DNA from 2 places in the Streptomyces sp. NPDC048416 genome. Region 2 is predicted to be linked to the other one. Evidence: riboswitches for the same ligand, from Rfam matches in the RefSeq annotation. Region 2 holds a riboswitch; the other holds the start of a gene.
The links. A riboswitch is a leader RNA that binds a small molecule or an ion and turns the genes downstream of it on or off. The one in region 2 is predicted to bind S-adenosylmethionine.

Region 1 (4,206 bases), on a different contig from region 2:
CGTGCACGACCCGCTCGCGCCACTCGGGGCGCGTGTCCAGCAGGTGCCGGTAGGCGTGCAGGCCGCGCACGATGTTCTTGGACAGCTCGGTGCGGTCGACCCGCACGATCGCCTTGCGGCCCGCCCCGATCTGCTCGCGCAGCGCGACCATCCGCTCCTCGACGTCGCCCTGGTGCGCGCGCTCCCGCAGGAAGTCGCCGTCCGCGCCCAGCGGGTGCACCGCGATGTCCGTCGTCCGGGTGGGCCCGCCGCTCGTCCCGTGCCGGAAACGGCGCCGGCCGTCGCCGTGCGGGGTGATCAGGTCCGCCTCGCCCTCCAGTATGAGCACCACCGCGTCCGCGAACGCCGATGCCCACCGCCAGGTGAGGAACCCGAGCCGGTCCGCCCCGAGCATCCCGCGCAGCAACTGGCGCGCGATGTCGTCCGGGAGCATCCGGAAGTAGTCCGCAGGCGCCCACGGCGTGTGCGAGAAGTGCCCGATGCGCAGGTCGGGGCGGAGCTCACGGAGCATGCCGGGGACCAGCGCCAGGTGGTAGTCCTGCACCAGGACGCGCGCCCCGTCCGCCGCCTCCGCCGCCAGCGCCTCGGCGAAGGCCCGGTTGTACGCCTCGTAGGACGCCCACTGCCGCCGGAACTCCGCGTCGAAGACCGGTTCGAGCGGCGTCTGGTACAGCATGTGCTGGACGAACCACAGCACCGAGTTCGCGATGCCGTTGTACGCGTCGGCGAATACGTCCGCCTCGATGTCCAGCATCCGGACGCCCTGCTCGCCCACGCCCCGCCGCACCGCCTCGCGGTCGCCCTCGCCGAGCGCCGCGCACACCCACACCGAGTCCACGTCGGAGCCGATCGCGCTGAGCCCGGAGACGAGGCCGCCGCCGCCCCGCCTGGATTCGAGCGAGCCGTCCTCGTTGAGGACGTACGAGACGGGGCCGCGGTTGGACGCGACGAGGACCTGAGCCCGGGGGGATGTGTGCGCGGTGACCATGATGCGGAACCTAGCCCGCCCCGCAATACCTCAAACACCCGTACGCCCGACCCCATGGACGGGATCGAGCCACCCCTCTGGACCGGTTACGCCGCCCGGTGCACCTGGTACTCCTCGATCTCCCGCATCGGGGGCCGCTCCTCGGTGTCCACCGCGTACGTGCGCGGCACGAAGCCGTGCTCGCCGCGTTCGAACTGGGTCAGCTCGGGGCGTACGAGGTGGCCGCGGGACAGCCGCAGCTGGGCGGTGCGGTAGATCGCGGCGGCCATCCGGCCGAGCGCCTGGCCGTCCTGGTGGCGGTGCTTGCGTACGCCCACGTCGACCTGGGCCAGCGCGTCGAGCCCCACCGTGTGCAGCGCGTCGACGAGGAGCGCGAGCTCGACCCCGTATCCGACGGGGAAGGGAAGCCGTTCGAGCAGGGCGCGCCTGGCGGCGTACTCCCCGCCCAACGGCTGGACGATTCCGGCCAGTTGGGGCCAGTGGAGGTTGAGCAGCGGGCGCGCCACCAGCTCGGTGACCCGGCCGCCCTGGCCCGCGGCCGTGCCGAGCGGACGGTCGTACATCGCCTTGACGAAGTCCACGTCCGGGTCGGTCAGGAGCGGCCCCACGATGCCGGAGACGAACGTCGCGTCGAAGTCCTTGAGGTCGGCGTCGACAAAACACACCACGTCGCCGCTGGTCACAAGGAGCGAGCGCCACAGCACCTCGCCCTTGCCGGGCAGCGCGGGCAGCGCAGGCAGGATCGCGTCGCGGTGCACGACCCGGGCCCCGGCGGCGGCCGCGACCTCGGCCGTACGGTCGGTGGAGCCGGAGTCGACGACCACCAGTTCGTCGACGAGCGGCACGGAAGCGGTCATCAGCTCCCGCCGGACCGTGGCCACGATCTCGCCGACCGTGGCCTCCTCGTCGAGCGCGGGCAGCACCACGCTGACGGTCGTTCCCGTACGGTGTTTCGCGGCCAGCATCCGCTCCAGCGGCCGCTCGGCCGCGGACCAGGAACGCCTGCTCAGCCAGCGTTCCACCTCTTCCAGCACGGTCGTCGGCCTCCTTGTGTGATCCATCTCGCGGTTCGGACGACTATCTCAAGCGTCCAGGGCTTCGGTTACAGTCTTGAACAACGCGAGGGACCGTCGCATGCCGGGGGTCCCCACGCCGACAATCGAATACCGCTCATCCAGAGGGGCAGAGGGAAACGGCCCGTTGAAGCCCCGGCAACCCTCCAGTCGGTTCTCGTCGATCACGTACGCACGTCGATCAAGACACGAGGCCACCGGCTAGGGAAGGTGCCAAATCCGTCTCATGGCGAAGTTCGCCCTGAGGAAGATGAGGAGAAAGGGCCTCCCTCCATGTCTGCACAGACTGCCGAAAGCCGCACCACCGCCGAGACCACTTCCGGCACCCCTTCCACGACCTCTTCCGGTACTGCTTCCGGCACCCCGGTCGATCTCGGTCCGGCGTCCGCGCTTTCCTGCCGCGAGTGCGGCCAGCGTTTCGAACTTGGCCCGATCTTCGCCTGTGAACTGTGTTTCGGACCGCTCGAAGTGGCTTATGACCTGCCGCTCGGCGACCCCGAGGCGCTGCGCAAGCAGATCGAGGCCGGTCCCGAGAACATCTGGCGTTACGCGCCGCTGCTGCCCGTCCCCGCCGACGTGGCCGACAAGCCGAACCTGAACCCCGGCTTCACCAAGCTCGTCAAGGCCGAGAACCTGGCGCGCGAACTGGGCGTCGAGCCCGGCAAGCTGTTCGTCAAGGACGATTCCGGCAACCCGACGCACTCCTTCAAGGACCGCGTCGTCGCCCAGGCCCTTGAGGCCGCCCGCGCCTTCGGCTTCACCACGCTCTCCTGCTCCTCCACCGGAAACCTCGCCGGCGCGGTCGGCGCCGCCGCCGCGCGGGCCGGCTTCCGCTCCTGTGTGTTCATCCCGCACGACCTGGAGCAGGGCAAGGTCGTCATGGCCGCGGTGTACGGCGGCGAGCTCGTCGGCATCGAGGGCAACTACGACGACGTGAACCGCTTCTGCTCCGAGCTCATCGGCGACCCGCTGGGCGAGGGCTGGGGCTTCGTCAACGTCAACCTGCGTCCGTACTACGGCGAGGGTTCCAAGACGCTGGCGTACGAGATCTGCGAGCAGCTCGGCTGGCAGCTGCCCGACCAGCTGGTCATCCCGATCGCCTCGGGCTCGCAACTCACCAAGATCGACAAGGGCCTTCAGGAGCTCATCAAGCTCGGCCTGGTCGAGGACAAGCCGTACAAGATCTTCGGCGCCCAGGCCGAGGGCTGCTCCCCGGTGTCGACGGCCTTCAAGGCCGGGCACGACGTCGTACGCCCGCAGAAGCCGGACACCATCGCCAAGTCGCTCGCCATCGGCAACCCGGCGGACGGCCCGTACGTCCTGGACATCGCGCGCCGAACCGGCGGTGCGGTGGAGGACGTCAACGACGAGCAGATCGTCGACGCCATCAAGCTGCTCGCCCGCACCGAGGGCATCTTTGCGGAGACCGCGGGCGGCGTGACCGTCGGCGTCACCCGCAAGCTCATCGAGGCCGGCCTCCTCGACCCGTCGCTCACCACGGTCGTGCTCAACACCGGTGACGGACTGAAAACCCTGGACGCGGTGGCCGCCACGTCCCAGGCGACGGCAACCATCCGCCCGAGCCTGGACGCCTTCCGCGACGCGGGCCTGGCCCACTGAGTCCTTGCCGGACGACGGCGAGGCTGAGGCGGGCCTGGCCCGCTGAGCCTCTGCCGACTGGCGGCCGGGCGGCCCGGGTCCGGCTCGGCGCGGGTCCGGCTCGCTGCGCCCGTGCCGCTTGACGGCGCGGGTACCGGCCTGCCGGGCCGCTGTCGGTGACGATGCGGGTGACCGCCGACCGGCCACCGACCGCCCGCCGACCGGCCGCTGACCCGTCTTGCCGACGACGCGCCGGAGCCCCGACGCCTGGCGCGCCGCCCGGACCACTGCTGAACGATCGACTAGGAGTACCGAACCATGAGCGTGAACGTCCGCATCCCCACGATCCTCCGCACCTACACCGGCGGCAAGGCCGAGGTCACGGCCGACGGCGCGACCCTCGCCGAGGTCATCGCCGACCTGGAGAAGAACCACACGGGGATCGCCGCACGCGTCCTGGACGACCAGGGCAAGCTGCGCCGCTTCGTCAACGTGTACGTCAACGACGACGACGTCCGCTTCGAGCAGGGTCTGGAGACGGCGACG
Region 2 (4,206 bases):
GCCCGACTGGTACATGGGCTTCCCCGAAGGCCTCATCCGTGTGATGCCGGGCTGGGAGATCAACCTGTGGGGCCACACGCTCGTCCTGGGCGTGTTCATCCCGCTGCTGGTCTTCCCGCTGGTCCTGGCGGCCATCGCGGTGTACCCGTTCATCGAGTCCTGGGTCACCGGCGACAAGCGCGAGCACCACATGGCGGAACGGCCGCGCAACGCGCCGACCCGTACCGCGTTCGGTGTCGCGTGGATCACCTGGTACATGGTGCTGCTGATCGGTGGTGGAAACGACCTCTGGGCGACCCACTTCCACCTCTCGATCAACGTCATCACCTGGTTCGTGCGGATCGCGTTCTTCGTCGCTCCGGTCCTGGCGTTCATCGCCACCAAGCGGGTCTGCCTGGGTCTGCAGCGGCGCGACGCCGAGAAGGTGCTGCACGGACGCGAGTCCGGCATCATCAAGCGGCTGCCGCACGGTGAGTTCGTCGAGATCCACGAGCCGCTGGACGCCGCTGCGCGCTACAAGCTCACCGCGCACGAGCAGTACAAGCCGGCCGAGATCGGCCCGACGGTCGACGAGAACGGTGTCGTCCGCAAGGTCTCCCGGACGCAGAAGCTGCGCGCCAAGCTCAGCAAGGGCTACTACGGCGAGGGCAACCAGATCCCCAAGCCGACGGCCGAGGAGTACAAGGAGATCACGAGCGGCCACGGCCACCACTGATCCCCGCTTGACCTGACGGTCGCCACAACCGAGGCTCCGGCCCGGCCCCTTCACGGGGGCCGGGCCGGAGTCTTTTCACGGCGTCCGCACTGCGGGCACGGGCGCGGACCGCCCGGCGCCTGTCGATAGGCTGACGGGCGGTATCCCGTCCTTTGTGACCACCCCCGTCCCTTGTGACCACCAGGAGCGAGCATGAGCGCTGTTACCCCCACCGGAGGCGACACCGTGGCGGCCTACTCCTGGCCGGGTGTCCTGGACTCACTGCTGAGCGGCGCCGACCAGAGCGAGGACGCGACGGCCTGGGCGATGGACCAGATCATGAGCGGCGAGGCGACCAACGCCCAGATCGCGGGCTTCATGGTCGCCCTGCGCGCCAAGGGCGAGACGATCGCCGAGATCACCGGTCTGGTGCGCACCATGTACGAGCACGCCCACCTGATCGAGGTGCCGGGGCCCAGCGTCGACATCGTCGGCACCGGCGGCGACGGCGCCAAGACCGTCAACATCTCCACCATGTCGGCCATCGTGGTGGCCGGGACCGGCGCCAAGGTCGTCAAGCACGGCAACCGCGCCGCGTCCTCCGCCAGCGGCGCATCCGACGTCCTGGAAAAACTCGGCGTCAATCTGAAACTGTCGCCGAAGCGGGTGGTGGAGGTGGCCGAGGAGGCCGGGATCACCATGTGCTTCGCGGTGACGTTCCACCCCGCCCTGCGGTACGTGGCCGCCGCCCGCAAGGAGCTGGGCATCCGCACCACCTTCAACGTGCTGGGCCCGCTCACCAATCCGGCGAAGGTACGCGCCCAGGCGACCGGGGTCGCCGATGTGAGGATGGCTCCCATCGTGGCGGGCGTGCTCGCCGAGCGCGGTTCGTCCGCGCTGGTCTTCCGCGGCGACGACGGCCTGGACGAGCTCACCACCACCGCCACCTCGCGGGTCTGGGTGGTGCGTGACGGCGCCGTGCGCGAGGAGGCCTTCGACCCGCGCGACGTCGGCATCCAGATCGTGCCCATCCAGGCCCTGCGCGGCGGCGACCCCTCGGAGAACGCGGAGATCGTCCGCCGGCTCCTCGCCGGGGAGCGGGGGCCGGTGCGCGACGCGGTGCTGCTCAACTCGGCGGCCGCGCTGGTCGCCCTGGGACCCGGCGGCGGCCCGCTCGCCGAACAGCTCGGCGCCGCGATGACCCGGGCCGCCGAGGCCATCGACTCCGGGGCGGCCGGGCGGACCCTGGAGCGCTGGGTCGCGGCGAGCAACGCGTGAGCCGTACGCCATCGGCCGGACCCTGATGTGACGTGAGGCGCAGTCCGGATCGCGGACTGCGCCTTGCGCACGCGGCGACGTGTGGCAGGATGCTGTTCAAGGTCATGAGTGACAGCGATTTAGGCCCCGGCTCGCTGTCCGGCAACCCTCCGTCCGTGGCGGGGTGCCCCGGGTGAAGACCAGGTCGTGGGCAGCAAGGCCCACGGCAAGCGCGGACCCCTGGACATCGCGTGATGTCACAGCCCTGGGGTCCTGGTCCTCAAGGGAGCAGTCTCGTGAGCAAGCGAATGCGATAGGGCGTACCGCCCCTTCTTCACCCTCCTCCGCGCAGCCGCCTGAGTGCCGCGTGTCTGAGGACAACCCCCGTGCACAGCACCGCAGTTGAGCCCTCCCCTTCGGGACGGGGCCGCGCTGCCGTACCCGGGGTCCGAAGCCGACTCGCCTTGCCCTGCTGGGAGATACCGCCATGTCCGCACGCCCCGCCGCCCCCGCCGTCGCCGCCCCCACCGTCATCGAGTCCGCCGTCGTCGAGGCCGCTGTCGTCGAAACCGCCGAGCCCTGCTGTGCGGCGCCGCTGCCGGTGCTCGGCCGCGATGTCACCGTGCCGCTGGTCACCGGCGGCGAGGTGACGTACGCCGCCCTCGACTACGCGGCGAGCGCGCCCGCCCTCCAGCGGGTCTGGGACGACGTCGCCGCGTACGCCCCCTACTACGCCAGCGTGCACCGCGGAGCCGGCTACCTCTCGCAGCTCTCCACCGACCTGTTCGAGAGCAGCCGCGTCACGGTCGCGGAATTCCTCGACTGCCGCCCCGGTGACCAGGTCGTCTTCACCCGCTCCACCACCGACTCGCTGAACCTGCTCGCCCAGGCACTCCCCGCCGGCTGCCAGGTCTTCGTCTTCGAGACCGAGCACCACGCCTCGCTGCTGCCCTGGCAGGACGCCCACGTCACGTACCTGGACGCGCCCCGCACCCCGCGGCAGGCCGTCGAGACACTGGAGCGCGCGCTCGCCGACCGTGACCCCTACGGGCCCGCGCTGGTCTGCGTCACCGGCGCGTCCAACGTCACCGGAGAGCTGTGGCCGGTACGCGAACTCGCCGCCGCGGCGCACGCCCACGGCGCTCGCATCGTGCTCGACGCCGCCCAGCTCGCGCCCCACCACCCCGTCTCCGTAAGGGAGTTGGACGTCGACTGGGTCGCCTTCTCCGGGCACAAGCTGTACGCGCCGTTCGGCTCGGGCGTGCTGGCGGGCCGCGCGGACTGGCTCCAGGCGTCCGCTCCGTACCTGGCCGGCGGCGGCGCCTCCAAGAAGGTCGCCCGGCGCGCCGACGGCGGCGTGGACGTCGAGTGGCACACGACGGCCGCGCGCCACGAGGCCGGCTCGCCCAACGTCATCGGTGTCTACGCCATCGCCTCCGCCTGCAAGGCGCTCACCGAGGCGGGCTTCGACGCGCTCGTCGAGCGGGAGCGGCACCTGATCGCGAAGGTCCGCGCGGGGCTTGCCGAGGTCCCCGCGGTGCGGGTCCTGTCGTTGTTCGGGGACGACGCGCCCCGGGTCGGCGTCATCTCGTTCGTCGTCGAGGGCTGGAACAGCTCGCACTTCGCGGCGGCGCTCTCCGCGGAGTACGGGATCGGGGTGCGCGACGGGCTCTTCTGCGCCCACCCGCTGGTACGCACGCTGCTCGGCAGCGACCCGCAGGACCCGGGGGAGTGCGGGGCGCCGGAGGCCGAGCCGGGTGAGCGCTCGCTGAACGCGATCCGGGTCAGCTTCGGGGCGGGCACGCCGGACGAGCACGTGGAGCGTTTTGTGGGGGCGGTGCGGGGGCTCGTGGCCGAGGGCGCGAAGTGGCAGTACCGCACGGAGTCCGGCCGCTGCGTCCCGGCGGCCCAGCCCCGCTGAGCCCCACCGCCCTGCGGCTCCGCCCCAGACCCCGCCGCGCCTGTACGGCGTCCCCCACTGCCCTGGGGCTCCGCCCCAGACCCCGCCCGCGCCTGGCCGGCCCTCGTCCTCCCCCACTGCCCTGGGGCTCTGCCCCAGACCCCGCCGCGCCTGAACGGCGCTCGTCCTCAATCGCCGGACAGGCTGAAGATGCCCATGCTGTCCGGCATCGCGCAGCTCGGGGTGTCCTACAGAGGCGCGGGACTGCGTCATTGCGCGGCTCCGCCGCGGTGGGCGCGAGGGGTGGTTCGGGGTGCCCTACAGGGGCGCGGGACTGTGTCGTTGCGCGGCTCCG

Region 1: another riboswitch for S-adenosylmethionine. It lies ahead of thrC (threonine synthase); the one in region 2 lies ahead of ACGFW5_RS18600 (aminotransferase class V-fold PLP-dependent enzyme).

Annotation. Positions count from the first base shown of each region.
Region 1 covers NZ_JBICXU010000021.1:76,353-80,558, forward strand. The annotation lists gene ACGFW5_RS24185 (trehalose-6-phosphate synthase) at 1-988, opposite strand, end outside; gene ACGFW5_RS24190 (glucosyl-3-phosphoglycerate synthase) at 1,075-2,022, opposite strand; SAM riboswitch class I at 2,156-2,318, shown strand; gene thrC (threonine synthase) at 2,335-3,681, shown strand; gene ACGFW5_RS24200 (MoaD/ThiS family protein) at 3,979-4,206, shown strand, end outside.
Region 2 covers NZ_JBICXU010000013.1:45,907-50,112, reverse strand. The annotation lists gene ACGFW5_RS18610 (cytochrome bc complex cytochrome b subunit) at 1-715, shown strand, start outside; gene trpD (anthranilate phosphoribosyltransferase) at 908-1,972, shown strand; SAM riboswitch class IV at 2,073-2,190, shown strand; gene ACGFW5_RS18600 (aminotransferase class V-fold PLP-dependent enzyme) at 2,439-3,872, shown strand.